Regions from separate parts of the Paenibacillus sp. FSL H7-0943 genome, predicted to be linked through region 4. Evidence: riboswitches for the same ligand, from Rfam matches in the RefSeq annotation. Region 4 holds a riboswitch; each other region holds the start of a gene.
What was found. A riboswitch is a leader RNA that binds a small molecule or an ion and turns the genes downstream of it on or off. The one in region 4 is predicted to bind thiamine pyrophosphate.

Region 1: it holds a riboswitch for thiamine pyrophosphate, as region 4 does, so the genes downstream of both, NSQ55_RS02170 (ABC transporter substrate-binding protein) here and NSQ55_RS09295 (thiamine phosphate synthase) in region 4, are expected to answer to the same signal.
Region 2: it holds a riboswitch for thiamine pyrophosphate, as region 4 does, so the genes downstream of both, thiC (phosphomethylpyrimidine synthase ThiC) here and NSQ55_RS09295 (thiamine phosphate synthase) in region 4, are expected to answer to the same signal.
Region 3: it holds a riboswitch for thiamine pyrophosphate, as region 4 does, so the genes downstream of both, NSQ55_RS12660 (ABC transporter ATP-binding protein) here and NSQ55_RS09295 (thiamine phosphate synthase) in region 4, are expected to answer to the same signal.

The regions. Positions count from the first base shown of each region.
Region 1 covers NZ_CP150148.1:479,631-487,919, forward strand. The annotation lists gene NSQ55_RS02135 (nucleotidyltransferase domain-containing protein) at 1-743, shown strand, start outside; gene NSQ55_RS02140 (WecB/TagA/CpsF family glycosyltransferase) at 957-1,706, shown strand; gene NSQ55_RS02145 (hypothetical protein) at 2,424-2,609, opposite strand; gene NSQ55_RS02150 (hypothetical protein) at 2,707-3,048, opposite strand; gene NSQ55_RS02155 (ABC transporter ATP-binding protein) at 3,247-4,080, opposite strand; gene NSQ55_RS02160 (ABC transporter permease) at 4,115-4,876, opposite strand; gene NSQ55_RS02165 (MTH1187 family thiamine-binding protein) at 4,873-5,166, opposite strand; gene NSQ55_RS02170 (ABC transporter substrate-binding protein) at 5,357-6,406, opposite strand; TPP riboswitch at 6,568-6,678, opposite strand; gene NSQ55_RS02175 (hypothetical protein) at 6,837-8,288, opposite strand.
Region 2 covers NZ_CP150148.1:6,152,350-6,160,638, forward strand. The annotation lists gene NSQ55_RS26830 (phosphotransferase) at 1-186, opposite strand, end outside; gene thiC (phosphomethylpyrimidine synthase ThiC) at 272-2,014, opposite strand; TPP riboswitch at 2,118-2,226, opposite strand; gene NSQ55_RS26840 (beta-galactosidase) at 2,298-4,349, opposite strand; gene NSQ55_RS26845 (AraC family transcriptional regulator) at 4,520-5,353, shown strand; gene NSQ55_RS26850 (hypothetical protein) at 5,409-5,933, opposite strand; gene NSQ55_RS26855 (hypothetical protein) at 5,964-6,464, opposite strand; gene NSQ55_RS26860 (hypothetical protein) at 6,506-7,369, opposite strand; gene NSQ55_RS26865 (AAA family ATPase) at 7,394-7,915, opposite strand; gene NSQ55_RS26870 (phosphotransferase) at 7,932-8,289, opposite strand, start outside.
Region 3 covers NZ_CP150148.1:2,929,002-2,937,290, reverse strand. The annotation lists gene NSQ55_RS12680 (S-layer homology domain-containing protein) at 1-117, shown strand, start outside; gene NSQ55_RS12675 (amino acid ABC transporter ATP-binding protein) at 213-965, opposite strand; gene NSQ55_RS12670 (amino acid ABC transporter permease) at 979-1,647, opposite strand; gene NSQ55_RS12665 (amino acid ABC transporter substrate-binding protein) at 1,701-2,537, opposite strand; TPP riboswitch at 2,760-2,863, shown strand; gene NSQ55_RS12660 (ABC transporter ATP-binding protein) at 3,062-3,757, shown strand; gene NSQ55_RS12655 (ABC transporter permease) at 3,738-4,514, shown strand; gene NSQ55_RS12650 (ABC transporter substrate-binding protein) at 4,511-5,548, shown strand; gene thiM (hydroxyethylthiazole kinase) at 5,590-6,384, shown strand; gene thiD (bifunctional hydroxymethylpyrimidine kinase/phosphomethylpyrimidine kinase) at 6,409-7,239, shown strand; gene thiE (thiamine phosphate synthase) at 7,229-7,885, shown strand; gene NSQ55_RS12630 (pseudouridine synthase) at 7,866-8,289, opposite strand, start outside.
Region 4 covers NZ_CP150148.1:2,163,726-2,172,014, forward strand. The annotation lists gene NSQ55_RS09285 (GDSL-type esterase/lipase family protein) at 1-2,081, shown strand, start outside; gene NSQ55_RS09290 (SDR family oxidoreductase) at 2,177-3,049, shown strand; TPP riboswitch at 3,137-3,238, shown strand; gene NSQ55_RS09295 (thiamine phosphate synthase) at 3,349-3,957, shown strand; gene thiS (sulfur carrier protein ThiS) at 3,996-4,199, shown strand; gene NSQ55_RS09305 (thiazole synthase) at 4,255-5,022, shown strand; gene thiH (2-iminoacetate synthase ThiH) at 5,056-6,192, shown strand; gene yfbR (5'-deoxynucleotidase) at 6,254-6,859, opposite strand; gene NSQ55_RS09320 (fumarate hydratase) at 6,962-8,289, shown strand, end outside.

The DNA.
Region 1 (8,289 bases), 1.7 Mb from region 4:
TAAGTATTCTCCTTGATGGATCGACCGCACTTGGTGTGGTGGATGAGCAGTCGGATGTGGATGTAATTATTATTTGTCAGGATGAGTATTATAGCAGCATTAATCATCGGTTCGAGCAAGCGGGGCTGATCCCGGAGCAAAGTAGTTTTTTTATGGATTTACGACTTCCCAGCGGCAAGACCGGACATTACACACTGCATAAAATATCAGAAATCAAAGAGGCGTTAATGAGCGGAAATATGGAATGGCTGTGGAATGCTTCTATTTCTTATATCTACTATGACCGATTGGATGTAAAGTCGCTTTTTGATGCCTATGTGCCCCTCCAACCTGGAGTCCTAATGAGATTTCGTAAGAATTCATACATCCAGTTAAGAAGTTATGCCAAAAGCTTAGATAATCCGGTAGTGCGTGGCGACGCCTTTCCTATTTTATTTTTAGCGGTTTCTCTTTATAAAGAAGCATTACGCTGTGCCATTACTATTGAAGGTCACCCCTACCCCTATGACAAATGGCTGGTACCTGTAGCCAAACAAACGACTGTCGGCCGAAAGATTTTGGAGTGTGCGGGCGATTTTTGGAGTTTTGTTAGAGATGATGAATCCTTTGCCCCTATGTACCAGGAGGATAATAACTTTGTCAAAATGGAAAAACGATTCCGGAAGATACTTGTAGAGGAATTCCGCATGCGGGGGATCGATGAACCTTGGTTAGTAGAGTGGTGGAAGTTTATGGAGGAGTGAGTGGAGCTATAGGGTGTTTGGGTGAGTAGAGTAGCTGTGGTGGCGGGGTTGCTGGGGATGGCTGTAGTGGGCTGAAATGGTTGAAGCGGTGGAAAGGCTGAAGTGTTTGGGTAGCGTAGTAGCTGGGGTGATTAAGTAACTTAAATGACTCCCCTTCCTCCTCTTGATTATGGTAAGGTATATTGAAGTGGAATTTTAGTGAGAGGTGATTATATGGACGGGACAGTTTCAATATTAGGAGTTCCCTTTTCAAAACTAACACTACATGAGACAACACTTCATCTAACAAAACATATTCAATCTGGGGAATCGAAACTTTTCCATTTGATCACGGCTAACCCGGAAATTACGATAACAAGTCAATCGGACGAGCTGCTACAAACCATACTTCAAGAAGCGGATTTAATCACTCCTGACGGGATTGGCATTGTGATGGCATCAAAAAGAAAAGGCGATCCTATTGCTGAGAGGGTAACTGGATATGAGCTGCTTCTTGAGCTTTTGGAGCAAGGAAATAGCTTGGGATGGAGTTTTTATTTCTTGGGAACAGATGAGCTTACCAGCTGTAAAGCGGTCGAAAAGATCACGGAGTTATATCCGAATGTGAAGATTGCAGGAAGACATAATGGTTTTCTTACCAAGGAAGAGGAGCCTGCCATTGTAGCAGAAATACAGCGCGCACAGCCAGATCTCCTGATCGTTGCGATGGGTGCGCCATACTCTGACAAATGGGTATATAAGCACAAACAGGAGCTTGCGCAGGTAAAAGTTGTTTTTGGCGTGGGGGGCAGCTTAGATGTAATAGCGGGAAAAGTTACTCCTGCACCAGCGCTATGGAAAAAACTCAATCTGGAGTGGTTGCATCGACTTTTGTTCGCTCCCGTTGCGAAGGGACAAAAGTCGCGATGGCGCAGACAGGCAGTGCTGCCCAAATTCGTGTTCCGAGCTATGATTAGGAAATGAAGAAAAGGCCTCGTTTATGGGGGCCTTTTTTAGGTTCGGTTGGTGGGAGAGGAGGAGGGGGCAGATGTGAGTGTAGGAAGTAAGGAGTAGGGGGAAGAGTAAGAGAGATTAGTGGGAGTAAGGTGAGGAGTATGAGCAAGAGTGAGTAGGGGGAGTATGTGTAAGAGTAGTGAGTAGAATGTAAGTGCGACTATAGCTGTGACCTTTAAACAAATTAATAATAATAAACAACACCGATTCTGGTTGATGCCATAGTCTCGTATTTAATTCAAACTAAAAGCTAAAGAGGAACAATAAGGGCAAAAATGCCCCTGAGTCACTGGAATTCCGCCGAAGTGGGAAATAGAAGGCAAAAATGCCCTAGATCGGGTGCAATTCAACCCGAAGTGGCAAAAGAAAGGCAAAAATGCCCTAGATCGGGTGCAATTCCGCCCGAAGAGGCAAAAGAAAGGCAAAAATGCCCTAGAATCGGTGCGATTCAGCCTAAAGAGGTAAAAGAAAGGCAAAAATGCCCTAGATCGGGCGCAATACAGCCCGAAGTGGCAAAAGAAAGGCAAAAATGCCCTAGATCGGGTGCAATTCAGCCCGAAGTAGCAAAAGAAAGACAAAAATGCCCTAGAATCGGTGTGATTCAGCCCGAAGTGGCAAAACAAGGGCAAAAATGCCCTAAAATCGGTGTGATTCAGCCCGAAGTGACAAAACAAGGGCAAAAATGCCCTAGATCGGGTGCAATTCAGCCCGACGAATCAAATCAGAGGTATAAATCCCGCAGAATGAGCCAAATCCGGCCCGACGAAGCAAATCAACGGTATAAATCCCGTAGAATGAGCCAAATCCGGTCCAACGAAACAAATCAACGGTATAAATCCCGTAGAATGAGCCGAATCTGGCCCAACGAAGCAATCAACGGTATAAATCCCGCAGAATGAGCCGAGTCCGGCCCAACGAAACAAATCAGCGGTATAAATCCCGTAGAATGAGCCGAATCTGGCACGACGAATCAAATCAGCGGTATAAATCCCGTAGAATGAGCCGAGTCCGGCCCAACGAAGCAATCAACGGTATAAATCCCGCAGAATGAGCCGAGTCCGGCCCAACGAATCAAATCAGCGGTATAAATCCCGCAGAATGAGCCAAATCCGGCCCGACGAAGTAAATCAACGGTATAAATCCCGTAGAATGAGCCGAGTCCGGCCCGACGAAGTAAATCAACGGTATAAATCCCGCAGAATGAGCCGAGTCCGGCCCGACGAAGTAAATCAACGGTATAAATCCCGCAGAATGAGCCGAATCCGGCCCGACGAAGTGAATCAACGGTATAAATCCCGTAGAATGTCCCCAACCCGCCCGGTTACTATCCATTACCAACAGGGAGTCGGTTTTCGCCACACATTTAATGTGATCCCTACTATGATGAGTGAAATTTGTTTAATTGAGCAGATACATCCGCGTCAATTATAAATAGGGTAGGAGTTTATCGCTGCAAAATAAAAAAACTGACACCGCTATACCAGCGATATCAGTTTACAGAGCTTAGCGATTAAGCTAGCGGCTGCCTATTTTTAGCTTGTTCCTCTCGCATCCACTGTGACAACTGGCGTTTGAGCTTAAGGAACTCGGGAGAGTCCGTAATCTCATCACGGCGTGGCCGCGGAAACGGCACATCGACTGTATGCAGAATGGAGCCGGGGCGACCGGAAAATACATAGATACGATTAGAGAGCAGCAACGCTTCTTCAATGTTGTGAGTAATGAACAGCACAGAGCGGCGATTCTCTTCCCACAGCTCAAGCAGCCAGCGCTGCATTTCACTGCGAGTTAGTGCATCGAGTGCGCTGAAAGGTTCATCCAGCAACATTAGCTCCTGGGGAGCGAGCAATGCTCTGAGAAAAGCTGCACGCTGCTGCATCCCGCCAGACAACATATGCGGATAAGCATGTTCGAAACCGCTTAACCCAACCTTGGCAAGCCACTGGCGCGCTTCCTCGCGGGCTCCCTCCCGCAGTGCGCCCTTGATCTCCCCAGCAAGCAGCACATTATCCTCAATCGTACGCCAAGGAAAAAGCGCAGGCTGCTGCGGCATATAACTAATTTCACCGCGTTGACCTGTAACGACCTTACCGTTCATGCGGATCGTGCCTGCATCGGGTTTCACAAGGCCGCCAATCATATGGAATAAGGTGCTTTTTCCGCAGCCGGAAGGACCAACGATCGAAACGAACTCTTGTTGCTCTACCTTGAGAGAGACATTATTCAGAACTTTCGTCTCACGGCGACGATGGGAAAAAGATTTGGAGATGCCGCTCACTTCAAGGGCGGGTGCCACGGTATGAGCTTCAGGAGAGCTTATGACTTCTGTTGTTCTGTGTTGCATTTGCGTCGCTTGAGACATACAGGCATCTTCCTTTCTATGAGTTACGGCGCGGCTTCCAGCGAACCAGCCATTTTTCCAGCAATGCAATAATAGCAAAGAGTACAAGACTTAAAAGTACAATAATAACAATAGCGACAAACATCCGATCCGTACGATATGCGGATTTCTGCAGGAGCATATAATAACCAATACCTTTATCCGCGCCAATCCATTCAGCGACCACGGCGCCCATAACCGCATAAGTAGCAGATATTTTTACGCCGGAAAATAGTGCCGGGATAGAAGAGGGCAGCTCCAGCTTGGTGAAGATTTGCCACTTGCTTGCGCCAGCCATTTTCATATAATTCATCATGACCTGATCACTTTGGGCCAGACCGCCCATCGCAGCGACAGCTACCGGGAAGAAACATACTAGTGTAATCAGCACGATTTTGGGCAAAAGACCAAAGCCGAACCAGATAATGAGCAGGGGTCCGAGCGCGATGGAGGGAACATTTTGACTCAGAATAATAAGTGGATAAAAAGCCCGTCTAGCCCAAGGCAAAAGATGCAAAAGCAAAGCAACGATCAGGCCTACCCCCGTACCAATGGGAAAACCAATTAAAGTGAGCCGCAGCGTAGCCATCGTATGAGCCCAAAGACCAGAAGCGTTACTGGTGGATTCACGGGCAATATCAGCAGGACTCGGCAGAATCCAGGATTCAATATGAAATACAGATACAGATAGCTGCCATACGGTTAAAAAGAAGACGACCGCCACAAGGGGCGGCCATATTAGCTTCCAGGTCGATCTCACGGCCGATATTTCTCCGTCAATTTATCCATGCTGATTCCGTTAGGATTATGAGCGATTTTGATCTGCGAAATTACGCTTGGACTGCCTGCTTCGATCAACGCCTCCTGCATCTGACGCACAACCTCCAGCAGCTCGCTAAGCTCACCTTCCATTGTGGTTTCCAGCGGATTCACTTGATGTTTAACACCGGATTTCTGAATGACCTCAATCGCTTTATCTACGTATGGGATGGAATCCTCATTGTTCGGAGTTTTTGGAATTACTTGAATGCTTAGTAGGGTGTTAGCCACAATAATCAATCCTCTCATTTTATAAGGTAAGTTCAAAAAGCCAACTTTGATAACGAAGTAACTCAGGAAGCAAACTCGACATCGAATCTTGAACGAACTTGGGAAGTCCGGTACTCACGTAGCACATCACTACGCTCCGTTCCTCCTTCCTCAAGTAACGTCCAACCTTCTTGGTTCTGAAGTCCGCTCTCTACTCCGCCGGTAAAAAATCATTACTGAATGCACTAGCAGCATCCAGCGGTTTATCCAGCAACTTCAGATCATACATCCAGTCGCCGTAATTTTGCCAGACCTCGGTTTTTTGCTCGCCCCAGCGGGCAGCATCGTCCTTGTATTTTGGGCTAAGCCATTTTTGGCTAGCTAGGACAAGGTCGGCGTCCAGGTCAGGAACGGCCTTCGATAACATACCGGCAGCCTCTTCCGGATGATCAATGGCATATTGATAACCTTTTGATGTGGCTTTCATGAAGGCCTTCACCAGATCAGGATGATCTGCAATTTGCTTCTCACTCGTCGTCAGCACAGGCGTGTAATAATCGAGCTGCGGCGCATAATCCTTTAAGTACAGCATATCCAATGGCTCGCCACGCAACTCAGCCTCAACACCAGTCCAAGCGTAGAAAATCCAGGCGAAATCAATGTCACGTTTGACGGCGGTAAAATAATCAGCTTCACCGATACTGATCAGCTTCACCTTTTTCACATCGCCACCTTCAGGATCCATGATAGCTTTCATGGCTGCTTCTTCGGCCGGTGAGCCCCAGCCTCCGTAGGTTTTACCTTCAAAATCCTTTGGTGATTTAATATTGCGATCTACTGGAGCAGCGAATCCCGACGTATTATGCTGAATAATAGCTGCTATCGAGACAAGGGGCACGCCTTGTAGACGGGCTAGCGTTAATCCTTCTTGGGCGCTGATGCCAAAAGCGGCTTCGCCAGAGGTAACCATAGTATCAGAACCCGCTGCGCCTGGCTGAACGATCTCGACGTCCAGACCTTCTTCAGCGTAGTAACCAAGATCCTTAGCTACGTATAGACCGGTATGATTTGTGTTCGGTGTCCAGTCGAGTGCGACTTTAACTTTGGTGAGCTCTTTTGGAGCATCCGTCCCAGCCGCAGCAGTTGGATCAGTAGCATTTGCTTTGTTTCCGGCTGTATTCCCATTGTTGCTGCCGCATCCGGCAATGGCAAGAATGAGTACACAGGTGAGGCACAACGTAAGTGCTTTTTTAAGGTGCATGTCTTCTTCTCTCCTTTAAGGTTACAAGAATCCCGTCTTCACAACATGAACCGTAAAGTGTAGTATGTACGTTTTTCTACATCTTTTAGTGATCTTACAAAAAAAGCGCCCCGAGTGATCGGGACGCTGGCTTGGCGCAAGGTTAGTTAAGGTCACAGGGACCAGAACCAATTGGCGATTCCTACGCTGGCATTATCCAGATCAGGTATAAGGGTCAGTATCTTGTGGGATACAATCTCAGCCGGCCAATTCCAGCACCCCTGGTTCTATGAAGTTAACGGGTATTTCTATGTGCAATATAAGTAAGCATAAGTTTTGTACCCATACTTTATATCTTATATTTCTCGCATACGGTGTATTATAGACGGCTGTACTCGGAATGTCTAGTAGTGCACTCCTGAATTTTTCCAATCAAGTAGTTTCTTTTTTGCTAGTCTAGATCTTTATATTTCTTGCGGTGACGCCGTTTAAGCTCACTAACCAGCGCCCCTAGCGTGAGGACAACGCTGATCAGAATCCCGCTCATGATCACGAAGAGGGCAAGAAATTCAAAGGGAGAATAACCAATCATTTTACTCCATTGAATCTTTCCATCCAGATCGTCAATGACCTGATTCATGCCGTAAATCCCGCTTACTACCGTAAATACAGTAAGAATCATCAGCAGATTATCCCGTCGCTTGGACTGAAACTTATCCTGATACTGAAACAGGTCATTTAAGGTTTCTTTCACTTCCTCGAACAAAGCGTCGTTTCCGTATACTTTACGCAGCTGAAGAAATATCTCCCGGCCCTGCGACTGGGAAATCAACTCCAAGAAGTAGAACTTTGCCGAGAACTTATTGATGGAGTAGATTAGATTGTCTATTTCCTCATAATCATGATTAATCCGAAGTCGGGAGTGCATATTGGCGAGCTTTAGCAGAACGATTTTGTGGAAAATATTGAGTAAAAATCCGTAATAATATTGCCCGTACATCTGGTTGGCTAGACTAACAGCAATCTCCTGTTCAGCGCGGGTCATGCAGCAAAAGGTTTGCTCATTCATCATATAATATGTGTCTGGACCCCAGCGATTATAGGAATGCTCATGACAATAGTTTGCAATATACGCTGGATCGCTGGCACTGGCATAGGGCTTTCCGTTCAGATTAATTCCATCAAGCTGTGAGGCGCGATAGCGTAGATTTACACTAATCTCATCAGAGCTTTCTTCATTCTGAAAGCCGTAAAAAGCTTGCACCTGCATTCTTTCATCTACGAAAAAAGGAAGGGTCTCGAAATAAGCCCCATTGATATCCGATTGATCCAGATATGGCTCCAGTCCATCCACCAAATTTCGGAAGACAAAATCCTCTACCATCTCATAGGTCTGTTCCCCACAATGAATATAAGTGTAATCATCCTGTATGAAGGTATTCTCTAGCGCACGGAAACGATCCGCGAATTCTAGGGCAATACTAAAGGGAATTGAATCCCCCTCCAGCTGGACACGTATCGTCACGAATCCAAGCTGAAAAGGACATATGAATATATCCGTCGAGAGAATTTTGAAAAATATAGATTGCTGCGGAATCTCCAGAATGCAGTCGAGATTATTTACTCTGGAAAAACGGCGAAACGAGTCGGCATCCTTCCTGCGTGGAAAAAGGACATGTGCAGCAAACGGTAAATAGGTGCGCTCCATTCGTTCATGGGAAACACAGTAGCCATCTCCGTAATAGGCAGCTTCAAGCTCTTTATTATCCAGAAAAAAACGTGTGAAGCCGTCGTCCTGTAATTGCTGGATAAGCTGCTTAGAATCGCCCTTTTTTATAGAAAAGGGAAATATAAACTGCATGAGCGCAGTATGTAACAAAGGCTCAGTTGAAGACTCATTCATT
Region 2 (8,289 bases), 2.9 Mb from region 4:
CAATTTATATCTTTTTTTGTTGTATTGTTTAAGTAGAAATGGTCCTGAATCCGTTATGATTTTCCATTTAAGATTTAACCAGCCACGTTTTATTGGGGTAGCATGAAGGACTTTCAATCCAAAAAAATGATAGAAACTATTACTTAAATCCTCTAAAATGGCTTCCTCTGAACGAATCGCTTCCATTTCATCAACTCCTATCTATTCAAAGTATAAAAGAAGAAGCCGCCAATGACGACTTCTTTTAGATATTTCTTTTTAGCAAAAAAAGTTATCTATAAATGAGGCTCCCGCCTTGGAGAAACTCTTGCGCCTTCTCTTGCATTCCTGATTCAATTCTCGTCGTATTACGGATATTATGAGAGATCTTCATACTGCAAAATTTCGGCCCGCACATGGAACAAAAATGAGCTGTTTTAGCGCCTTCCGCAGGCAATGTCTCATCATGATATTCTAGCGCTCGCTCAGGATCTAACGATAAATGAAATTGATCACGCCAACGAAATTCAAAACGGGCTTTCGAAAGAGCATTATCCCGGTCTTGTGCTCCTTTATGCCCTTTCGCCAAATCTGCGGCATGAGCCGCTATTTTATAAGTAATGACCCCTACACGTACATCTTCCTTATTAGGCAGGCCAAGATGCTCCTTCGGAGTTACGTAACACAACATTGCTGTACCGAACCAACCAATCATCGCTGCACCTATAGCAGAGGTAATATGATCATAACCAGGCGCAATATCTGTAGTCAGTGGACCTAATGTATAAAAAGGGGCTTCGTTACAGGTTTCAAGTTGCTTATCCATATTCTCTTTAATCAAGTGCATCGGCACATGTCCTGGACCCTCTACCATCACCTGTACATCATGACTCCAAGCTATAGCTGTTAATTCACCTAACGTCTCTAACTCGGCAAATTGTGCTTCATCATTCGCATCAGCAATCGAACCCGGACGTAATCCATCGCCTAGGGAAAAAGAAACATCGTACAGCTTCATGATTTCACATATCTCTTCAAAATGTGTATATAAAAAGTTCTCTTGATGATGCGCAAGACACCATGCCGCCATAATGGAACCACCTCTTGAAACAATGCCAGTCATACGTTGTGCCGTCAACGGGATATAACGAAGCAGAACCCCCGCATGAATGGTAAAATAATCAACCCCTTGCTCCGCTTGCTCAATGAGCGTATCACGGTACACTTCCCACGTTAAATCTTCCGCTTTCCCATTCACTTTTTCCAACGCTTGATAGATAGGCACCGTGCCAATAGGAACAGGAGAATTACGGATGATCCACTCGCGTGTCGTATGGATGTTTTTACCTGTGGAGAGATCCATTATATTATCTGCACCCCAGCGGGTGGCCCATCTCATCTTCTCTACCTCTTCCTCTATGGAGGAGGATACTGCGGAATTTCCTATATTGGCATTGATCTTCACTAAAAAATTGCGTCCAATAATCATCGGTTCACTCTCTGGATGATTGATATTCGATGGGATGATGGCGCGGCCGCGGGCTACTTCATCTCTTACAAATTCCGGTGCCACATTCTCACGAATCGCAACGTATTCCATTTCCGAAGTAATAATCCCTTTGCGTGCATAATGCATTTGAGAGACATTACGCCCCTTTTTCGCTCGCAAAGGTTTTCTATGGAGCGCTGGAAACACTTCCGCCACAGCTTTTCCCGTTGCATTCCCGTTATCTTCAGGCTTCACGGTTCTTCCTTCGTACGCTTCCGCATCCCCTCGTTCCTCAATCCAGCTTAGACGATTGGGCTCTAACCCCTGACGAATATCAGTATGAATATTAGCATCCGTGTAAGCCCCGCTTGTGTCATAGACATGAATTGGGGCATTCTCCTCTTCGCCGTCTATGCCCGCAGTTGGACTAAGTGAGATCTCCCGCATAGGCACCTGTATATCAGGCCGTGAACCCTTTACATACACTTTTTGACTTGCTGGAAAAGCTGATAGATTGATTGGATCGTTGTTCAATTCGCTTGTCATCTCAATTCCTCCTATAAGGTGATTTGATCAAGCGGAGACGGTCTACTCCCCACACATAGAAAAGGCCACATCTGTATAAGATGCGGCCTTAGAGTAGACAAATAGAAATAGAGCTCCATTTCCTCCGCTGGCATTATCCAGATCAGGTTTGACGGTCGATAGTTATAACTATCCTCTCAGCCTGGTCCCACCAAGCTCCCGTGACTATATAATTGCTACTTCAAAGTATAACCGAAAAGAGAGAATTATCCAAATCTACTCAAATGTGAGATCAATGTATACGTTAGTTTAACACCAATACCCCAAATCCTTCCAGAAGCACCTCGCCCGACAATGTTGTGCCGCTCAGTAAATCTGTTTTGGTCTCACGAAGATGGATCGTGACAGGAGTCTCACTATAATTAAGCAAAAAAGCATAACTGGAAGAAGCTCCGGTACGGACTTGCAGCTCTACCTCTTCTGGGAGCTCCAGCCAATCTGCTGGCGATTGTAGATCAATTAAATTTATGATCTCAGCCGCTGCCTGTTCATTAAATACGGCTCCGTAATACCAAACCTCACCCTTGCCGCGACGATTTTTAGTTACCGCCGGTTTTCCCGCATAATAATCAGAGGCGTAAACCGCCATCACTTCAACCGAAGCTTCCTCTATTTTGAGAATATCATTAAAGTCATCTGCTCCTGTAACGACTTCGGTCACGCCCGACCAGCTAATTGTTGTTGGCTGACGACTGCCCTTAACCATTGTGAATTCTTCAACTGTGATCCCGCATAGATCCTTAGCAGCACCTGGGAAAGGACGCATATAACATTGACCGCGCTCATCCTTATAGCCGGTTCTACAGCCGAAGATCAGTTTGCCGCCTTGCTGAACATATTCATCCAGCAGTGCTGCTGTCTCATCTGTCATAATCGCTGGGTGAGGATAGATAAGCACGTCGTACCTTGCAAGCTCCTCCAGCGTTGTTTTTTTGCGTAAATAGAGTACGTCATTCGGGATATGCTTCCGCTGAAGCGCCTTGTACCACTCCTTATTGCTCTTCCACATAAACGGGCCATGCCAAACATCGTATTCTCCATCCCACTCATTGTCATAATCACGTACAATAGCAATGTTAGCCTGATTACGAGTACCGACAAACGCATGACCTGCTGCTGCCAGCTCCTGACCGATCTGCCCCGCTTCCCGCACTCTCCGGTTAGGCTGATTATGATAGTCATTGATTCCATGCCAATAAATTTCATTGCCCATCGTAGCTGTCCGCCAGCGGAAATATAACACCATATCTGCTCCATGAGCGATCGACTGATAAGTCCATAACCGCATCTGCCCGGGCTTTGGAGAAGGCATATCCATCCGGTTCACCCAGCCACCCGGGCCTGACTGCTGCTCCATAATACAGAAATTCGGGGATATCGAACGAACAACAGATAACGACAGTCCCCAGCCTCTATCATTCAGCGGATTCCGCTCATTCGGGTCATAAAAAATAGTAGAGAACTGAGGATAGGAATCATAGCTGAAGAAATCCAACAGTTCATCCGTCATTTCATGGCTATCGAGATGCCCGAACAGACCGTTCGTGGTTACCCACTGCTTAGGGGCAAGTTTACGGATGATATCCGCTTGGTTTTTGGCAAAAGAAATTGTATTGTCCGAAATAAACCGTTTTTCATCCAATGCCTGATGAGGATTGGGTTGCTTCGGTACTGGAGTCGGACGTGGAAGATAGACCTGAGACCAGTCACTATAGCTTTGATTCCAAAAAACAGCTCCCCAGGCCTCGTTCAAATGCTCAAGCGTAACATATTTCTGCTGTAGCCATTCCCGGAAAGCCTTATGGTCACTCTCCGAATAAAATTCACTGATCTCACAGTTGAGCTCATTATCAATTTGCCAGCCAACTACACCCGGATGATTGCCGTAATGTTCAGCCATTTGTTCTGCAATACGCGCACACAGTTCCCGGTATTTAGGACTGCTGTAATTATAATGACGGCGCATGCCATGCTGAAGTGTAACACCTTCGTAGGTTACATTTAAAACTTCGGGATACTTATCAGTCAACCAAGCTGGAGGCGTCGCCGTCGGAGTACCAAGTACAACCTGAAGACCATATTTATGTGCTAGATCAATCGCCCGATCAAAGAGCCCGAACTGAAACTGCCCTTCTGCCGGTTCAAAAATAGACCAAGCAAACTCCCCCATCCGAATGATCGTAAAGCCGAGTTCACGCATCCGGCGATAATCGTCCTCCCACATGTTTTCTGGCCAGTGCTCCGGATAATAACAGACGCCAAGCTCGAATTTTTCAGTTGCGACAGGTTTCTTCATCATTACCTCCAAAGTATTAAAAATATGCTTTCAATATTATATAATTCTATTGTAGTATCAATGATAAGAGGTCTTATATAACAAAATATTGCTATCATATAACAATCTTGCGTTCATTGCCTTAATCCAACTTGCGCTCTGTTGCGCTACAGAAATGGGTGCTGCCAAACATGAAGAAACAATGGTATTTGCCGACACCGGCTTTTTCAAAATATGTCTCTTATCCTGAATTTTTGGGACATTACACTCACTTTCCACAACATACAGAGAGAAGAAGCGAAGGGTTTCTGGGGAGTTATAACCTGCATTTGATCTTTGGTGGGGAGGGTTATGTATTCCATGAGGGCGAACGTATTCCGATGAGTAGAGGACGAGGTTTTCTGTACCCCAAAGGGGCTTATCAGCAATACGGCTCTGACCCAGGCGAGCCTTGGGATGTCCGCTGGGTTCATTTTAACACTGAAATTGTCCTTCCCTTATTAGAAGAAGTGGACCAGTCTCGTGCATACCTGTTCACTTTTGATTTGGATGCTAAGCTGGACGAACTATTCGAGGAAATGTATATACTAAGCGCTTCCTACGTGATCCGTAGTGAGCCAAGACTATCTGCTCTGCTGTATGAGCTTCTAGTAAAATTGCTGCAGAACTCCGAGCCGCTTCACGGCTCAGTACCGCACGAGGTTAGGCAGTCCATCCGCAGTGCTGCAGATATCATCCATGTCGAATGTGCCAGCCCTTGGTCTCTGGAATCGATGGCAAGATTGACCGGGTACAGCAGCTATCATTTTCTAAGGCTGTTCCGGGTGGTTATGGGTAAAACACCTAACCGTTATTTAACCGATTGTCGGCTGGCTAAAGCCAAGCTTTTACTGGTGTCCACAGGACTCTCCATTGCTCAGGTTGCGACTCAGTCCGGTTTTGCCCAGTCCAGCTATTTCATTAAAGTGTTCAGAAGGTTTGAAGGCATGTCTCCTGTGAAGTACCGGCAGGCTTTTGGGGCGTAGAGGATCTTCCTTCAGTCCGTTGAGATTCAATCTTAGTCTCTTGGATTTATCACCCTTAAAGATCATCCTTAAGAGAAATTTCACTCTCAATATCTAAACTTATTGTTTCGGAATGAATCTCCCCTTCATTATCATTCCATGTAATAGATAAAGTGGTATTTTCATAATTTTGTCTATTTTTATTTAATTCGTCATACGAATACGGACCTGTTATAGACGCGATATCAGTGTTACTTAATATTGAAACGGGTCCATCCGTTGACCTAGCTTCATTTACAAGAACTGTTTCATCCTTATTATTATTGTTTTTTTCATTGACTTCATACTTATAATAGCTACTATTCACTAAAGCGCTTGGGTCTCCCTTGAACACTAACTTCCCATGTCCCCGTAAAATTTTATTAGATGAAATTATTATTTTGTAATCTAAAACATCCCATGTATCCCCTGTACCCTTAAGTGTATATACTTGAACACCAGTGTTTAAATTTGTTTCGACCTCTTTATTGAAATATAAATAACTCCATATCGCATTCGAAATAATAACCACAGCTACAAGTACTAGGATTAGTTTTTTCATATCTGCTCCTTTATAAATACTCCCCAGCCATTATTTATATCTTAAATTCCACTCCTTAGACCATTTCGGGAAAGCTTCTCCGGTCAATTCTTCGAGTGTATTCCCATCAATGGTATAAACCCAGCCCATATGTAATTCATCGAAATCAGGAAAACTATAGCCTCCTATCACTTGATCGTCTGCTTCTAGCAGAAAAATCAGGGTTTGTTTTTTTGTATTATCCTTCTTATTATCTAAGGGGTGATTTTTAACGATGAACTTACTTGTAGTTATTTCCTTGCCTATATAATCGACTGGATCAACACTTTGAACACTCCAGTATTGCATGTATGGCATTTCCGTCAGCAGTTTTTTATCTAATAAATATTCAGAAACAATTCCTTCATTACTAATGATCAGATAGCCCATATCGGTAATAAATTGTTCAGCTTTGCTATATTCTTTTTTTGAATTATCGCTAATTTGCTCCTTACTACATCCAAATAAAAAGATTAAGAATAACGGAACTATGATTGCCCTTAATTTGTTCATAGGTTCCTCTCCTTGGAGTGTTTATTATCTCCTTAATAGCCTCATAGATTAATCTTGTTGTATGAATTTAGTATCATCAAACTCTTTAGCGTCTTATAGGCTCTCCATTCCAACCTCGCTGTTTCACCGGGAGGCTCCCATGTTATCTGCCATCCTCCTTCATCATCCTGTTGGTGTTCTAATACTTTTAAGTGATCAAGAATGGTTTCATCAGAAAATATGCTGCTACAGTAAGAAGTGGGTGATGGTGAAAATTCTAGAGGAGAGAGTCCATAACTGTGGGATGCGGCATCCATACAAAAGAAGTTGGCAGTAATAAGCTCCTTAGATAATTTTTGAAATAATCCTTTGATAAAATCCGATTGAGGTAAGCTTTCCAATAAATAAAATGCAGTCAAAATTGTATGCGCATCGTCATATGCTTGTGCGTGAATATCTTCCAAACAAATTTCTGTCGCCTTATCAAGCCAGGAATGTTCTATCCCTTGCCACTTAAGAAGCCCGACAAGACCAGTAAGTCTGCTAAATGATGGCTCTGTAGAAAGAGGGTTACTCCAATGTTCTGCTCTTGGATAGTTTGCTGATGAAGGAAATATTGTTGGAATCCCTTTTTTTAAATCAGCATGCTTTGAAATATAATCACATGCTTTTTGAGAAAGTTCTTCGTCTTTTATGTTACAGTCATATAAAAAACGTAGTGCAAATTCCATGAAAAGTGGCTGACTACCGGGTACCCGTAAATCCGGCTCTATTGCATTTCCAAACCCACCATCTTCGTTTTGGTAGGCTGTTAGTGAAGTCACAACATTGCTCATTGATCCACCGTGGAAAATATATTCAAAAACCCTTCTTTCTAATAATCTGCCATGTGTCCAAATGAAATGGGCTGCTTTCTCAAAATCCATCTGTTCCCCTCCTCAAAATTTAGGCTAAGTATTTAAGTATTCAATGACACTTTTAATATAGGATTCAATCGGTTCCTTTGTATTAACAATATGTATTCTGACATTAGATGGCTTTTTAGCATTTTCAATAGTTTTTAGTAATGTCTCTTCAGAAGGCACTCTTTCAATCTGGCTAATCATTCTTTTTCTATTTCGCAGTCTATTATTGAGCTCATCATAGTCATTTAATAGACATTCTACATATTTATATTCCACATTATATTTCTGGGTCAGATTCAATCCTCTCTCTATCATTTCAGAGTATAAACAAGGGCTATCGAGTATAACATTATGACCTTGAGATAAGTGGAAATCTATCAAAGCCCATTCAATGTCATACGAAATTTTTCCAACTTCCTTGAACCCAATGTTTGCTCCAAGTGATTCCATAAGAGAAGACTTTACAATGTCGTGATCAAGAATTACAGCAGAAGTATGCTGCGCTATTACTCTGGCTAATGAAGACTTCCCTGATCCGGGGTATCCAGACATCTGAAGAAAAAACAACGAGGGCCACTTCCTTTCAGAATAGATTCTTATAAGCATATATCGATTTCCATATAAGCTCCTCATCCTTAATTCCTTCATGGACAAATAACTTTATTGGAAAAAAGATTCCTTCCATAATCGATAATCTAACGTCCTCCACAAATTGTGTGTACGTGTATGCGCTCCTGATTTTATTGTTAATTGAATGAAAATACAGATCAAAAATACGTGTAGTCTCCTCACTGCCATGAAACAAATCGTGGATAAATAACATAACGAGATCCTCGGTACAAAGCCCAACCTTCACTGCTTCAAGATCAATGATGCACGGCCTTGAACTGCTGAACATCGGATATAATAAATTGCCAACATTTAGATCACCATGGATGCAT
Region 3 (8,289 bases), 770 kb from region 4:
TACAAGATCAATACTCTAGACGCTAACGGAAAGTTTAATCCAAAAAGCGAACTCACCCGTGCCGAAGCAGCGATTATGCTCTACAACGCTTTGGAGTTCCTGAAAACTGGAGGATAAGCCAAATTTCAGTTACTCTTCTCATTTGAATAATCTACACAAGAAAAAGCAGCTCCGGATGATTCCCGAGCTGCTTTTTCTTGTATATTGTCTTTCTACTCTTCTTCACCATTCAGTCTATTCAGAAATTGCAGAGCCCGGGGATTCTTCGGATGCTCCAGCACTTCTTGCGGAGTTCCATGCTCTAAGATATGACCGCCATCCATCAAAATGATCCGGTCCGCTACATCGGCGGCAAATTTCATCTCGTGGGTCACAATCACCATAGTCATACCTTCTGCTGCTAATTGTTTGATAACCTTGAGCACTTCCCCTACCAGCTCGGGATCGAGCGCCGAAGTGGGCTCATCAAACAGTAACACTTCTGGATCTACTGCCATAGCCCGGGCGATGGCCACTCTCTGCTGTTGTCCACCTGACAGCTGATGTGGATAGTTATCAGCTTTATCAGCCAAACCCACCTTAGTCAGCAGCTGAAGCCCCCGCTTACGCGCTTCTTCCTTGGATCGCTTCAGGACAGTTACCTGTCCCTCCATCACATTGCCAAGCGCAGTCATATGCGGGAATAAATTATACGATTGAAAGACCATCCCTGTTTTCTGCCGAAGGGCCAATACGGAATTCTGAGGAATTTTCTTATGATCTGTAAAATTGATGGTGATATCCCCAAGTGACAGGCTGCCTTGATCCGGGATTTCCAACAGATTAAAACAGCGCAGCAGTGTGGTCTTTCCGGAGCCGGATGGCCCAATAATGACAAGTACCTTTCCATGCTCCATTTTCAGATCAATACCCTTTAACACTTGGAGTGCGCCGAAGGATTTATGCAAATTAATGATTTCAATCACAAGTATCTCTCCTTTAGGTCGCAGAGTAACGATCGAGTCGTTTCTCCAAGTAATTTTGCAGCACCGACAGCACAGAACAGAACACTAAATAAAACAATCCTGCTTCGGAGTATACCAACAGAGGCTCATAAGTGGTAGAGGCTACCTGCTGAGCAGTTCTAAACATCTCCGTATAGGTGATGATCGCTGCAAGCGATGTATCTTTGACCAAGCTAATAAAAGAATTGGATAACGGCGGTACAGAAACGCGTGCAGCTTGTGGCAGAATTACGCGGCGCAGAGCCTGCCCACGAGTCATCCCGACTGAGAAGGCAGCTTCCCACTGGCCTTTATGTATCGACAGGATAGCAGCGCGTACGATTTCCGATGAATAAGCCCCTACGCTAAGGGTAAATCCAATGGTGGCGGCAATGAAAGGGTCGAGTACAATACCAACAGCCGGCAAACCATAAAATATAATAAATAGCTGCACTAACAACGGGGTTCCCCGAATGACCCATACATAAAAACGGGCGATTAGCTTCGGAATTACCCACGGTGAAAGACGTGCCAACGCGGTTAGGATCGCCAAAATCAATCCAAGCACAAAGGAAAGTAGCGCCAACGGAATGGTAAAAGCCACCCCGGCTTTAAGCAGGGGTAGCAGTGTATCTAAGAAAATTTGTATTTTGCGGTCATCCATTATTCAGACATCCTTTTTAGCTTCTAGGCTTAATTAGCCTTGCTAGCCTTGTATTATTTTGAAACGTCAGCTCCAAAGTATTTCTCGGAAATTTTCAAGTACGTTCCATCACTTTTCATCTCTTTAATCGCATCACTGACCGCATTCACCAGCTCATCATTGCCTTTCAGGAATACCGCAGCACTTTGTGAGCCTTCAGGAATCTCATCAACCACTTTAATTTTTGCATCTGGTTTTTGTTTTTTCAGATCCAGATAAGACAAGCCATCATTCACAGTTGCATCAATACGTCCCGAAGTCAGCAGATCCATCGCTTGATTGAAACCGTCCGTAGCTACGATTTCAGCACCGTTCTCACGAGCGATGTCGGATAAGTTACTGGTCAGGGATTGTCCGGCTTTTTTACCCTTTAGATCAGCAAAGGTCTTAATATCCTCATTGTTTTCGCTCACGATCAATACTGCCTTGGATACAATATAGGGTTCAGAGAAATCATATTTCACTTTGCGATCTTCGTTAATGGAAACTTCATTAAAAATGACATCAAACCGTTTCGCATCCATCCCAGCAAAAATACCATCCCACTGAGTTTCAAAAAATTCAGCTTCAACACCTAAACGTTTGGCTACTTCTTCGGCAATTTCCACGTCAAAACCCGTCAATTTCCCCGCAGTGTCATGATAAGTAAAAGGTGCATAAGTCCCTTCTGTACCTATCCGCAATTTGCCGCTGGCCTTCACAGCCTCCAAACTGTTTTGCGCTGAAGATGCTGCTCCACCATTCGTTCCAGCTGTTGGTTCAGCAGCCGTATTGGTATTCGAATTATTGCCGCAAGCCGCTACAAGGACCACGGTTAACGCCAATATAATAGTTAAACTCCATTTTTTCATTATTAAATCCCCTCTCTCTATCCGGTTTTTTTCCGGTAAATTGAATAGTACACTGCCATCACATGATCGTCAATACTTTTTTCCGATTATATACATCGGAATTGTAATATTAACTAGATTTCTACTTATATCTTACCCAATCTTGGATTAATCCTTCACTTCTTTCTCTCTTTACTTCTCAGAAAGATATGGTATATTTATAAACAAATTAATATGGACCTGTTATTTCACTAGGGGAGTCGGCCGACTGAGACGGAGCTTCAAGCTCCGGACCCTTGGAACCTGATCTGGATCATACCAGCGGAGGGAAGTGGAGCAGAATTTTCATCAAGCATGTTAAGTGTTATTATGCAGAATGAACTTTTTGACCCATTCATTTCCTCTGGAAATGGATGGGTCTTTATTTGTTTAGGCGCTCCACAAAAATATTAGGAGGTTAGATCATCAGGACCATTTTATCTATTCAAGGCCTAACCTACTCTTTTCCGGAAACTGAACAACCCCCTGTATTCGCAAATCTATCCATGGATATCAGGCAAGGGGAATTCGTCTCCGTAGTAGGTGCTAGCGGATGCGGGAAAAGCACATTTTTCAAAACGGTTGCCGGTTTACTCGAACCTACTCATGGAAAAATAAAACTCCCTACGCTCCCCTCAACCGCTAGTCGTTTAGGTCAGATCGCTTATATGCCTCAGCAGGATTTATTGCTGCCTTGGAGAACAGTGCTCGACAACTGCCTTTTGCCCTGGGAGATCAAGCCCAGATTTAGTAAACAGAAAACGATCACTCAGATTCGGGAAATGTTGGCCCGCTTCGGCTTAACAGATGTAGAGAAGGCTTATCCCCATGAACTTTCGGGAGGTATGAAACAGCGAGTAGCATTTCTGCGCACCTTAGTGGCTGGAGGCGGAAGTGGTCTTATGCTGCTGGATGAGCCCTTTGGCGCTCTCGATGCCATGACCAAACGTGAGATACACCGTTGGCTGTTGGAGTTATGGGGTGAACTGAATCAGACGATTATGCTCATCACTCATGATCTGGAAGAAGCACTATTGCTCAGTGACCGGATTTATTTATTATCTGGCGGTGCGCACAGCGAATTACAGGAGATCATTGTCGATCTACCAAAACCAAGACATTATAAGATGAACTATGAACCCCGGTTTATAGCACTACGGGCAGAGTTGGAGCGAAGATTGCATGCAACCTATACCTTTTAAAAAACATCTAGACAACTATGGTCCCTTCATTCTTCTGGTACTGCTCATTCTTGTAATCTGGGAGTCAGCTGTTCGCCTTCACTTGATTCCAGCCTTTATTCTCCCTGCACCTTCATCTATTGGCATCGCATTGATCGAGCACAGTCAATTGTTATTCGGACAACATTTATTAGCGACGTTGCAGGAGATACTGGTAGGTTTTGTCCTTTCTGTGGTTTGTGGTGTATTGCTGGGTACTGGAATGTTCCTGTATCGCCCCATAGAAAAGGCCATTTATCCCTTTCTTATCATTAGCCAGACGATCCCATTAATTGCGCTATCCCCCATTTTTATTATGTGGTTCGGATATTCGCTGTGGAGCAAAGTGGCTGTGGTGTTTTTAACGGCTTTTTTTCCCGTCGTAGTGAGTACATATGATGGACTTCGTATAAGTGGCCAGACTTACAAGGACTTATTATTAACATTTGGTGCAAACCGCTGGCAGCTGCTTGTCAAAACCCAAATTCCACTGGCGTTGCCTGCTTTTTTCTCTGGCTTAAAGCTGTCCATTGTATACTGCGTCATCGGAGCTACTATCGGGGAATGGCTCGGCGGCAGTAAAGGACTCGGTTACTTCAGCCGCAGAATGGCCGGAAATATGCAGAGCGATGAAATGTTCGCGGCTGTATTTCTGCTGTCCGCGCTTGGTGTTGTGCTTTTTATGGCGATAGCTTTACTCGAACAATTATTTTTAAAGAAAAGAGGATCTAACCAATGAATCATTTAAAATCCCCACAACGAGGACTTATTTCTGTATTTCTAGTATGCACACTTTTGCTCTTAAGCAGCTGCGGGAAGGCAGACAAGCTAAATAATAACTCCCAAACCGGTTCCTCCAATACCGAAAATAAGCAGTCACACAAGCTGACGATTATGCTTGATTGGTATCCCAATGCCGTTCATTCCTTTCTATACGCTGCGCAACAGCAAGGTTTTTTCCAAGAGGAAGGTTTGGATGTCGAGATCAAAATGCCTGCGGACAGCAATGACGCCCTAAAGCTTGTAGCAGCGAATCAAATTGATCTAGCGCTCAGCTATCAGCCTCAGGTGCTTATGGCACGCGGCGAGAAAATCCCTGTACGTTCGATTGCAGCAATCGTGCGGCATCCACTGAATCATCTGATGGTTCCTCAAGCAGGCAGTATTCATAGTCCCAAAGAGCTCGTGGGAAAACAAATCGGCTATTCCTCCATTCCGCTCTATGAAGCGATGATTCGGACAATGATCCAGAGTGATGGAGGCGATCCTTCATCCGCCAAGCTGATTGATGTAGGTTTTGACCTTATCCCTGCGATCTCTACAGGACAAGTGGACGCAATAATGGGCGGGTTCATCAACCATGAACAACTGATCCTTGAAAAAGAGGGACATCCGGTCACCTCGCTTAATCCAACGGATTACGGAGTACCTGACTATTATGAGCTTGTGCTGGTGGCCAGCGAACAAGGATTGCAAAATTCTGAAGCCTACTTTAAAAAATTTCTAAATGCCATAACAAAAGGACAGGAATTTGTGGAGCAGAATCCTAAACAAGCCCTGGATTTACTGATTGCACATGAAGATGCAACTTCACCGCTCGACAAGGAGATTGAGAAAAAAAGTCTTGAAATTCTACTGCCGCTGATGAATGCAGGCGATCAAACTTTTGGTTATCAAGACCCGACATCTTGGGAAAAGGTTCAGCAGTGGTTATCCACCAACGATCTTCTACCAGAAGATATTAAAGCACAGGAAGCTTTTATCAATCTGTAACGTTTAGTTGGTTAATCATACAAGCTTGAGGAGGAATTATGATGAGTTACTTAGCCAAAGTACGGGAATCCAACCCCTTGATCCACAACATCACTAATATTGTAGTAGCCAATTTCTCAGCCAACGGTCTGTTGGCGCTGGGTGCCTCTCCCTTTATGGCGGATGCCCACGAAGAAGTGATCGACATCGCCGCTATGTCGTCTGCTGTAGTTCTAAATATAGGCACACTCAATGACTACGCCATTCAATCTATGTTGCTCGCTGGTAAATCCGCTAATAAACACGGGGTTCCCCTAGTGCTTGACCCGGTAGGTGCAGGCGCAACTTCTTATCGGACCGCTGTCACTCAAAAACTAGTGAATGAGATGCAAATCACCGCACTGCGGGGGAATGTGGCTGAAGTCGCTAATGTGATTGGGGAGAGTTGGTCCATTAAAGGGGTGGATGCTGGCGAAGGTGAAGGCGATGTAGTCCTTTTGGCTGAAGCTGCTGCGAGGAAGTTAAGCTGTGTGGTCATCATAACTGGAAAAGACGATGTGATCACGAATGGAAAAAACACTTATATTGCCAGCAACGGTCACCCTATTCTCACGAAGGTTACAGGAACTGGCTGCTTGCTCAGTGCTGTTGTGGGTGCATTTCTCGCGGTAAGTGGTGGTGCCTCGTTGGAGGCCGCAGTGGAAGCCCTCTCCTTCTACGGAGTAGCCGCTGAAATCGCCGCTGAACTAACAACTGGTCGAGGACCGGGAAGCTTTCAGGTTGAGTTTCTAAATCAACTGACATGGGTCACGCCAGAAGTCTTCCTAGAAAGATCTAGTATCAAACAGCTCAGTTAATGACCCTCAAAAGGAGTGAATTCGATGATTATATCCAAAGCTCTAACCATTGCCGGCTCCGATAGCGGCGGTGGTGCTGGCATTCAGGCCGATCTAAAAACCTTTCAAGAGCTTTCTGTCTATGGCATGTCCGTCCTCACAGCTGTGACAGCGCAGAATACGCTGGGTGTCCAAGGGGTTTATCCAGTGACTCTGGAAGCTATAAATCAGCAGCTTGATTCTATAGGACTTGACCTGCAACCAGATGCCGTAAAGACCGGGATGTTATTTAACAGCGACATCATCCGCATTGTGGCAGATAAAATTAAGTATTACGGCTGGTCTAATCTTGTAATTGATCCTGTGATGGTCGCTAAAGGAGGGTCCACACTGCTGCTGCAGGAGGCGGTTCAATCCTTAATCAGCCATCTGCTGCCCTTAGCATTGGTGACGACACCCAATATTCCCGAAGCCGAAATGATCACAAAGATGACGATCTCCACCATAGAAGAACGCAAAAAAGCAGCCAGAATCATTCATGGCATGGGCTCCAAATATGTAGTACTAAAAGGGGGACATGATACCTCGACCACAGCCGTAACCGATCTTCTATATGATGGTCACGAATATACCTTATTGGAGAGTAGCCGGATTCAGACCAGACATACGCATGGTACAGGCTGCACCTATTCAGCAGCGGTCACCGCCGAGCTAGCCAAAGGCAAATCCGTAGCTGAGGCCATTCAAACTGCCAAAGCATTTATACAAGCGGCGATTGAGGACGAGCTGGGCATAGGGGCTGGGCATGGACCAACCAATCATTTTGCTTATCAGAACAGACTGCGGGGGATAAACAGTGCAACGAATGAACAGTGATCATCTGCGAGATCTATTAAAAGTCTATTTCATTATGGGCAGCGTAAATTGCCGTAAAGCTCCTGTTAAGGTGCTGCAGGAAGCGGTTGCTGGAGGCATAACCATGTTTCAATTCCGTGAAAAGGGTACCGGATCCTTAAGCGATAAGGCACGACTTAATCTTGGCAGACGACTTCAAAAGATCTGTCATGCCAATGGCGTGCCCTTTATCGTGAATGACGACATTGATTTAGCGATCGCGCTTGATGCGGACGGAATTCATGTAGGACAGGAGGATACACCTGCATTGGCGATCCGCCAGCTACTTGGAGAGAATAAAATCATTGGTGTATCCGCTCACTCCTTCGCTGAAGCTCAGCAGGCGATTGCCGATGGAGCCGACTATCTGGGCGTGGGTCCCATTTATCCTACGTCATCCAAAGAGGATGCCAAAGCTGTTCAAGGCACTGCGATGATTGAAGAACTAAGAAATAAAGGCATTACCATCCCTTTGGTTGGCATTGGGGGGATCACGCTGCAAAATGTTGCACCAGTATTAACAGCTGGTGCGGATGGGATTTCTGTTATCTCAGCGATTGCCGGAGCTGAAGATATTACCACAACTGCCAGAGGCTTTGTTGACAAAGTCAGTTTAAGCGGGACATAAGCTCATACAGCTCTTCACTTCTTAAATGCCGCCATTGTCCCAGCTCCAAGCCGTCTAATGTAATATTCATAATTCTTATGCGCTCCAGCTTTAGTACTCTATATCCTAACTCCTTGCACATTCTGCGTATTTGCAGATTAAGACCTTGAGTTAGGATAATTCTAAACTGACATTCTGTGATCCGATAGACCTCACAAGGTTTCGTTGTGACTCCAAGAATGTTCACGCCGCTAGACATCTCTTGTAAGAATTCTGACGTAACCGGTTTGTCTACATGAACTACATATTCTTTTTCATGCCCATTCTCGGAACGCATCATTTTATTTACAATCTCTCCATCGTTGGTTAACAAAATGAGGCCTTCCGAGTTTTTGTCTAATCTGCCAATCGCAAAGATCCGTGAA
Region 4 (8,289 bases):
GATATCAATCCGTTAGGTATGATCCTAATCGCGGTGCACAATTGTATGACTCATCTTTAGGTTATGGTTTTGTTCAAGAGACCAACGCTTTACCCGCCAGAGAAGTGCACACCGACTCAATTACATCCGATGGAACAGGTTTTTTCATCACAGAACCTATTTTTTTTGCTGAACCTAAATCTGAGAAAGATAATTATAACAACTACGGAATGGCGTTTCGAATGGATGCTCCCCCTGGAACCTACAACGTATATGTAAAAACGACTTCTGACGCAGAGGATGGGATCGTGTCAGTATCAGGAATGCAGACCAGCCGCTTGTTGAAAAGTGGACATTGGGACGCTGCAAAGCTTGTACCCGTCAAGCATACGGCTGTAGCCAAAGGGAAAGAGTGGACTTATACGTATGTAAACGGCCGTGACCATATAGATATTGAGATCGAACCGAACAAAGTGAACACAGCTGTGGGGATTGAGGAGATCATACTGGAACCGATTTTGCCACAGCATAGAGCAGTTGGTGCTCTTCCGAATTTATTTATACTTGGAGATTCCACGGTCAAGTCCTACACCTTCGACGAAGCACCAATGAGTGGTTGGGGCCAGATTATTGGCAGTATGTTTAATCAACATAAATTGAGTGTAACTAACTATTCCATGGGAGGACGCTCGTTTAAAAATGCCTATACAGAAGGTCGACTGAACGACATTTTACTGAATGGCAGCATTGGAGATTATGTGTTTATTCAATTCGGACACAATGATGAGAGCGCAGATGAGTTCAGACGTTACGGCAGAGGTTCGACAGAAGCAATGTATGAAAATTACCTTAAAGAAGTCTATCTCCCTGCGATTCAAGCCCGGGGCATGATACCAGTACTGGTAACCCCAATGTCCAGAATTAAAGGGAATGCAAGTCCGGGATATATCTATGAAAATTCTTTTAAATCAAGAAAGTTTGTAGATATTCTTAAACGGGTCGCAGATGAATCTGGAGTTACACTTATTGACCTTAACTCGGAAAGTCTGAAATATTATAACGAGATCGGTGTAGAAGCAATAACATCCCTCTTCATGTCAATTGAAGCCGGAGAAACGCCAGGCAAAACAAATGACGGAAGTTACGCTAACGGGCATCCTTCAAAGAAAGTCGATGGGACTCATTTTAAAGAAGCGCTCTCCAAACAATTTTCACGGATGATTGTCACGGAGCTTGTAAAGAAAGGTGCTACTGGCGATTCTACTGCTGCCTCCATTACTCCTTACCTTAAAGGGAACGTTAAGCATGCGGCACTAACAGGGAACTGGGGTAAGATTTTTCCGGAAATAACGAATGATACGACGACTGGGGAAGCTGCTTATTACCGTAATCAAATTGAAAAATTAATCCAGCTGGGAGTAATGGGCAAAGACCGTCAAGGGAATTTTAATCCGGATACGGAGATGACAGTTGCTGAATTCACACGCAGTATTTCTAAGTTAATGAAAGTGGAAAGATCAGATCTTGCCTATTATCCGAAAGGTAAGCTGTCACGTGAAACGATGGGTGCTATTCTCTATGACGTTTACCAAATAAAGTTTGCTAATAAACCTAAGTACATGACTGATTATAACGGCACAGCAGTAGTGCCAGGAGATCCTGGCTATGATTCGAATCTGGAGCCAGGAGCTAGAGGTGCGATGTACTATCCTCTTGTATCCTGGACGCAGCTTGTTGATACAGCGGACATTTCTCCTTATTTAATTTCAAAAGTGAAAAGTGCATATGAATTAGGACTCATTAGATCTGAAGTGGGGATTGCCAGAGGCGAAATGGTCAATGGGACAGAACTAGAACCTAAAGCTATAGTGACCCGGGAGAAAGCGGCCAAAGCTCTGTACTTTATGTGGGTGCTGGAACATGAAGTGAATGCAGAAAATCATGTTTCTTCTCAAAATAGTCAGGGTGAACAATTCAAGGCACAGCAGCGATGCTGTGTCTATTTGTATGCAGTGAATTCCTCTCCACTTACAGCAGTGTATCTCTCACGGTTGTTTATTTCTACTTTCATTGTGGTAAGTAAGATTCGTAAAGCGATTTAAGAAAATGACAAACCCAGCGTATAAACGTGCATAGTTGTGCCATCCTAAGACGATCAGTTAACTATCAATTTGCTTAACGAGAGGAGATAGGGAAGATGTCAGGCAACAATAAACAAGCTACAAAAACCTTACCCCCACAGGAGCAGCATCATCAGCCAGGGATTGAGAGTGAAATGACGCCGCTGCCCAAATACGAGCCGGCAAATTATAAATCAGCAGGTAAACTGCAAGACAAGGCGGCGTTAATTACCGGTGGAGACAGCGGAATTGGGCGTGCAGTTGCTGTGCTTTTTGCTAAAGAAGGCGCTGATGTGGTCATTTCATATCTTAATGAACACTCAGATGCAGAGGAAACTAAACGTCAGGTCGAGCAGGAAGGCCGCAAATGTATCCTAATTCCAGGTGATATCGGTGACGAGAAATTCTGTAAGGATCTTATTAAACAGACGGTGGAGGGCTTAGGAAAGCTTGATATTCTCATCAATAACGCGGCAGAGCAACATCCGCAAGCTAAGATCGAGGATATTACTTCCGAGCAGCTTGAGCGTACTTTCCGTACGAATATATTTGCGATGTTCTATTTAACAAAAGCAGCTATGCCTCATTTAAAAGCAGGATCTACAATTATAAATACAACTTCAATTACCGCTTATCGCGGAAGCCCGCAGCTGCTGGACTATTCATCAACTAAAGGAGCTATTCTTAGCTTCACACGATCCTTGTCCACGAATCTGGCAGAGAAGGGCATACGGGTAAACGGTGTTGCACCAGGTCCAATCTGGACACCGCTGATTCCCTCTACCTTTGATGCAAAACAGGTTAGCGAGTTTGGAGGTACACAGCCTATGAAACGGCCTGGACAACCAGAAGAGCTGGCACCAGCCTATGTATATCTGGCCTCTGACGATTCCAGTTATGTGACTGGACAGGTTATTCATGTAAATGGTGGCGAGGTAGTAAACGGTTAGATCAGTACAGCTAATGTGAATAAATGGGTGTATTTCAATAAAAAAATATGTTACTATAAACCACGTTAGCATTTTAAAATTGTATATTTATGTCACTAGGGGTGCCGATTGGCTGAGACGGAATGGATTTCCGGACCCTTTGAACCTGATCTGGTTAAGACCAGCGTAGGGAAGTGGAGAACGAATTTCTGTTGTCGGGCTATTTGTAGTGCCGTCTATATACAGATTCTGACTGCCTTCCTTACGGGGGGCAGTTTTTTTGTTTTTTACTGACCTATAGGGAAGTGAGAAAGGAGATCGTGATATTGCAAGCTGAGATCCATCTAATATCAGACGGCAAGCTGCAACTGAGACATTTTGTTGAACTAGCTGTCACGGTGCAGATATGGGTCGATTATATTCACCTGAGAGATAAGCAATGTCCTGCACGCGAACTACTCGCTGCGGCACAGGAGCTGTTGGCTGCCGGTATGCCCGCTACCAAACTGATAATCAACGACCGGATCGATGTAGCCTTGGCAGCTGGTGCCGCGGGGGTTCAGTTGGCTTGGCACAGTCTGAGTCCGGTTACAGCCCGGCGAATTGCACCTCAGCTTCGGCTGGGGAGATCGGTTCATTCTCCGGAAGAAGCGGCGAATGCCTCAGAGCAGGGAGCTGATTATTGCTTGTTTGGTCATGTATTTCCCTCGGATAGCAAGTTAGGGCTGCCCGCACGTGGGTTAGAGCTGCTTGCAGAAACGGTGAAGACCAGCTCTATTCCTGTAATTGCGATTGGCGGAATTAGCCCCGCTAATGCGGCGCAGATCATCAGGAAAGGTGCGGCAGGAGTTGCTGTGATGTCCGGTATTTGCGGAGCGGATGATCCTTATGAGGCCGCCAAAGCTATTCATAAGGCGGTTCATTCATAGCCTGGAGGTAACAGCACGGGCGAAGGGGGTGATTCAGAATGAAGCTGTTGATTAACGGGAAATCCGCAGAGTGTTCTGGTGGTATTCAAACTATAGCTGATTTGATCAGTCTTCCTGAGTGGTCAGGTCGTCTGATGATCATTGAGCTGAATGGAGAAATTGTCAGTAAGGAGAATTATGAAAGTACTGCTCTGAGCGAGGATGATCGTTTGGAACTGGTGCACTTTGTTGGTGGGGGTTGAGATGGAGCGGTATAGAATTTTGAGAAATTTATAAGAACCAAAGGGAGGTAATTTCATGCATGACCCGTTACATATTGGCGGCATCGAATTAACCAGTAGATTATTTATCGGAACCGGAAAATATAGCCGGAATACGTTGATCCCCGAAGTGATCGCAAGCTCTGGTTCTCAGGTGATTACTGTAGCGCTTCGCCGAGTGGACCCGCAAGGTGGAGCAGAAAATATCATGAACCACATTCCCGGCCACATGACTCTTCTGCCTAATACCTCAGGAGCGCGTACAGCGGAAGAGGCAGTCCGTATTGCAAGATTAGCAAGAGCTGCGGGACTGGGGAACTGGGTCAAGATCGAAGTGATCAATGATCAGAAATACCTGCTTCCAGATAATCTGGAGACCATACGAGCTACAGAGATTTTAGCAGCGGAGGGTTTTGTAGTATTGCCATATATGAGTCCGGACCTTTCGGCTGCTTTACGTCTGAGAGATGCCGGTGCTGCTGCTGTGATGCCGCTTGGTGCGCCGATCGGGACGAATCGCGGCCTGCGCACCAAGGAGCTTGTGCGTATTCTTATTGAAGAAGTGAATTTGCCGATTATTGTAGACGCCGGGATTGGCAAGCCCTCGGAAGCGGCGGAAGCAATGGAGATGGGGGCCGCTGCTGTTCTGCTTAATACGGCTATCGCAACGGCACGTAATCCGCTCGTCATGGCGGAAGCGTTCCGCGAGGCGATATCCGCTGGCCGCAAAGCTTATTTGGCAGGACTGGGTCCTGTAGAAGAAGTTGCTTTTGCTTCGTCACCGTTGACTGGATTTTTGAACTGAATTTGATAGGTCACGAAAGGAGGGAACATTAGCATGAGCTTTTTTGACACACTGGCCCGCTTGGAGCAGTATCCTTATGAGCAGCTGTGGAAGGAGTTCCGGGAGGATGACGTTAAGCGGGCGCTTGGAAAAGACAAGCTGAACGAAAATGATTTGCTGGCATTGCTTTCTCCGGCAGCAACGCCGCTGCTAGAGGAGATGGCGTTGGCTGCACAGCGACTGACCCGTGCACATTTTGGTTATTCGATGCAGCTGTTCACACCGATGTATCTTGCGGATTTTTGTGTGAATCATTGTACCTACTGCAGCTTCAGCTCCATTTATGATTTTCCGCGCAAAAAGCTGTCCTTGGAGGAGGTCCGCAGGGAGGCTGAGAAGATTGCAGCTACAGGTCTGCGGCATATCCTCATTTTGACTGGTGAATCGCGCCGGGAGAATCCTGTCTCATATATTAAGGATTGTGTAGTTGTACTTAGAGAATTTTTTTCCTCCGTCAGTATTGAGATAAATCCTCTATCAACTGCAGAATATAAAGAGCTTCTTCAAGCAGGGGTGGATGGATTAACACTATACCAAGAGGTGTACCACCAGGAGACTTACAGAAAGCTGCATGTTAAAGGGCCTAAAAGAAACTACCGGAATCGCCTGGATGCACCTGAACGCGGCTGTCAGGCAGGTTTTCGTTCTGTGAATATTGGTACGTTGCTCGGGATGTATGATTGGCGGCAAGAGGCATTCCAAAGTGCCATGCATGCCCGCTATTTGCAGGATCGGTATCCAGATTGCGAGATCAGTCTGTCACCTCCACGGTTTCGGCCTTATTTAGGGGAATTTAACCCGGAGTGTGATGTTACCGACCGATCGCTAGTGCAGATTATTTTGGCATACCGGTTATTTTTACCCCGTTCGGGCATTACTTTATCTACAAGAGAGCCTGCCTCTCTACGCGATCATTTAATTCATCTAGGAATAACTAAGATGTCAGCCGGGGTCACTACTGAGGTGGGCGGTCACACTAATGCAGGGGGAACTCCGCAATTCGAAATATCCGATAGCCGTAGTGTGCAGGAGATTACGGAAATGCTATATACGAAGGGTTTGCAGCCCATTTTTAAAGACTGGGATATCCTGACCGAATCAGCAACGAACGCTTGTATTATCAATTATTAATCACTAAATGGACCCCTGCGAGATTTATGCGGAGGTCCATTTTTTATTGTATAGAGGGTGTTTAGTTTCCGGCAGAGAGCTCATCGAGAGACATTTCGAAACTCGGTGCCATATGAGTCAGAAAATAATCCACTTCCTGCAGGCCAAACCCACGAAGTTTTGCTGCTGTCTGCTCCTTCGCGGCGGCGAATTCTCGGTTTCCTGCAGCAACTTCCCATACGCATTTCAAATAAGCATCCAGCCGATCAGCGGCTTTCACATAGCTGTGCAGCAGAATGTCCTCCGAATCGGGAGGGCTGTCTTCCGGTCGTATAAGCTGAGTGTAGATGCTTTTCAGCTCTGATGGAATCATTCCAGTTAAGCGATCAGCCGCAACTTTCTCCATTTCGCGGAAGCTGGTGAGCAAGCGAGGATTGTTGTATTTTACCGGCGTGGCGATGTCACCTGTGAACACTTCGCTGGCATCATGGAACAGAGCTATGGTTGCTGCTCGTTCCGCGTTTAGTGAACGTCCAAAATGAACATTACCGATGGAACAGAGCATATGTGTGAGCAATGCAACATGAAAAGAATGCTCAGCGACGTTCTCCGGTGCGGTGCTGCGCATCAAGCTCCAGCGCTGAATATACTGAAGACGATATAGATAGGCAGAAAAATGGTAGCTCAATTTTAAAGTAACCCCTTTCATGCGGTGCTAGGTATGATATTATTATACTAATTGTATCAAACTTTAGATAACCTGGAACTGCCGAGAGGAGCTTGAATGAAGATGCAGCATTTTGAAGACAGTATTTATAACCTTATCGTAGAAACTTCCACGAATTTGCCGGGAGATGTACGCCGGGCAGTTGCAAAAGGTCGCGCGCTGGAAGACAGGGCTACCCGGTCCGGTCTTGCTTTAACCACGATTGCGCAAAATATCGGAATGGCTGAGCAGCAAGTGTCTCCGATCTGTCAGGATACGGGAATGCCTACATTTATCATTCACACCCCTGTGGGAATCAATCAGATTGAGATGAAAAAAGATATTCATAATGCCATTGTACGAGCGACCAAGAATGGTAAACTTCGTCCCAATTCTGTAGATTCATTAACAGGTGAGAATAGCGGAGATAACTTGGGTGCAGGCACACCAGTCATTCATTTCGAACAATGGGAAGAGGATAAAATAGACGTTAGACTTATTCTGAAGGGTGGAGGCTGCGAGAATAAAAATATTCAATACAGTCTCCCGGCAGAATTAGAAGGACTCGGCAAAGCGGGCCGGGATCTGGACGGAATCCGTAAATGTATTTTACACGCGGTATATCAGGCGCAGGGACAGGGCTGTAGTGCCGGTTTTATTGGCGTGGGTATCGGCGGTGACCGTACGACTGGCTACGAGCTGGCTAAGAAGCAGCTGTTCCGCAAAGTGGAGGATGTTAATCCAATAGAAGACCTTAGTAAGCTGGAAGACTATATTATGGAGAATGCTAACAAGCTTGGAATTGGCACGATGGGCTTTGGTGGTGAAGTATCGCTGCTGGGCTGTAAGGTTGGCGTAATGAATCGTCTGCCAGCTAGCTTTTTCGTATCCGTTGCTTATAACTGTTGGGCCTTCCGCCGCCAAGGGGTGCTGGTTGATCCATCCACAGGCAATATAGAGGATTGGTTGTATGAGAGTGGTACAGGGATATCTGTAGATGATGAAGGGGCACATGAATCTGAAGCAGTAGTTGCTGAGGGAGCTAACAGCCCGGCCTCTGAGTCGCGGGAAGTACGTCTTACAACGCCGATAAGTGAAGAGGATATCCGTAGTCTGCGTGTTGGAGACGTGGTTATTTTATCCGGTGAAATGCATACAGGCCGTGATGCTTTGCACAAATATTTAATGGATCATGAGTCTCCGGTAGATCTGGAAGGGGCTGTGATTTATCATTGTGGTCCTGTGATGATGAAAGATGAGGAAGGCTGGCATGTAAAAGCTGCGGGCCCAACTACGAGCATTCGTGAAGAGCCTTATCAAGGCGATATCATCAAAAAATTTGGAATCCGTGCAGTCATCGGAAAAGGTGGTATGGGTCCAAAAACGTTAAAAGCGTTGCAGGAGCACGGCGG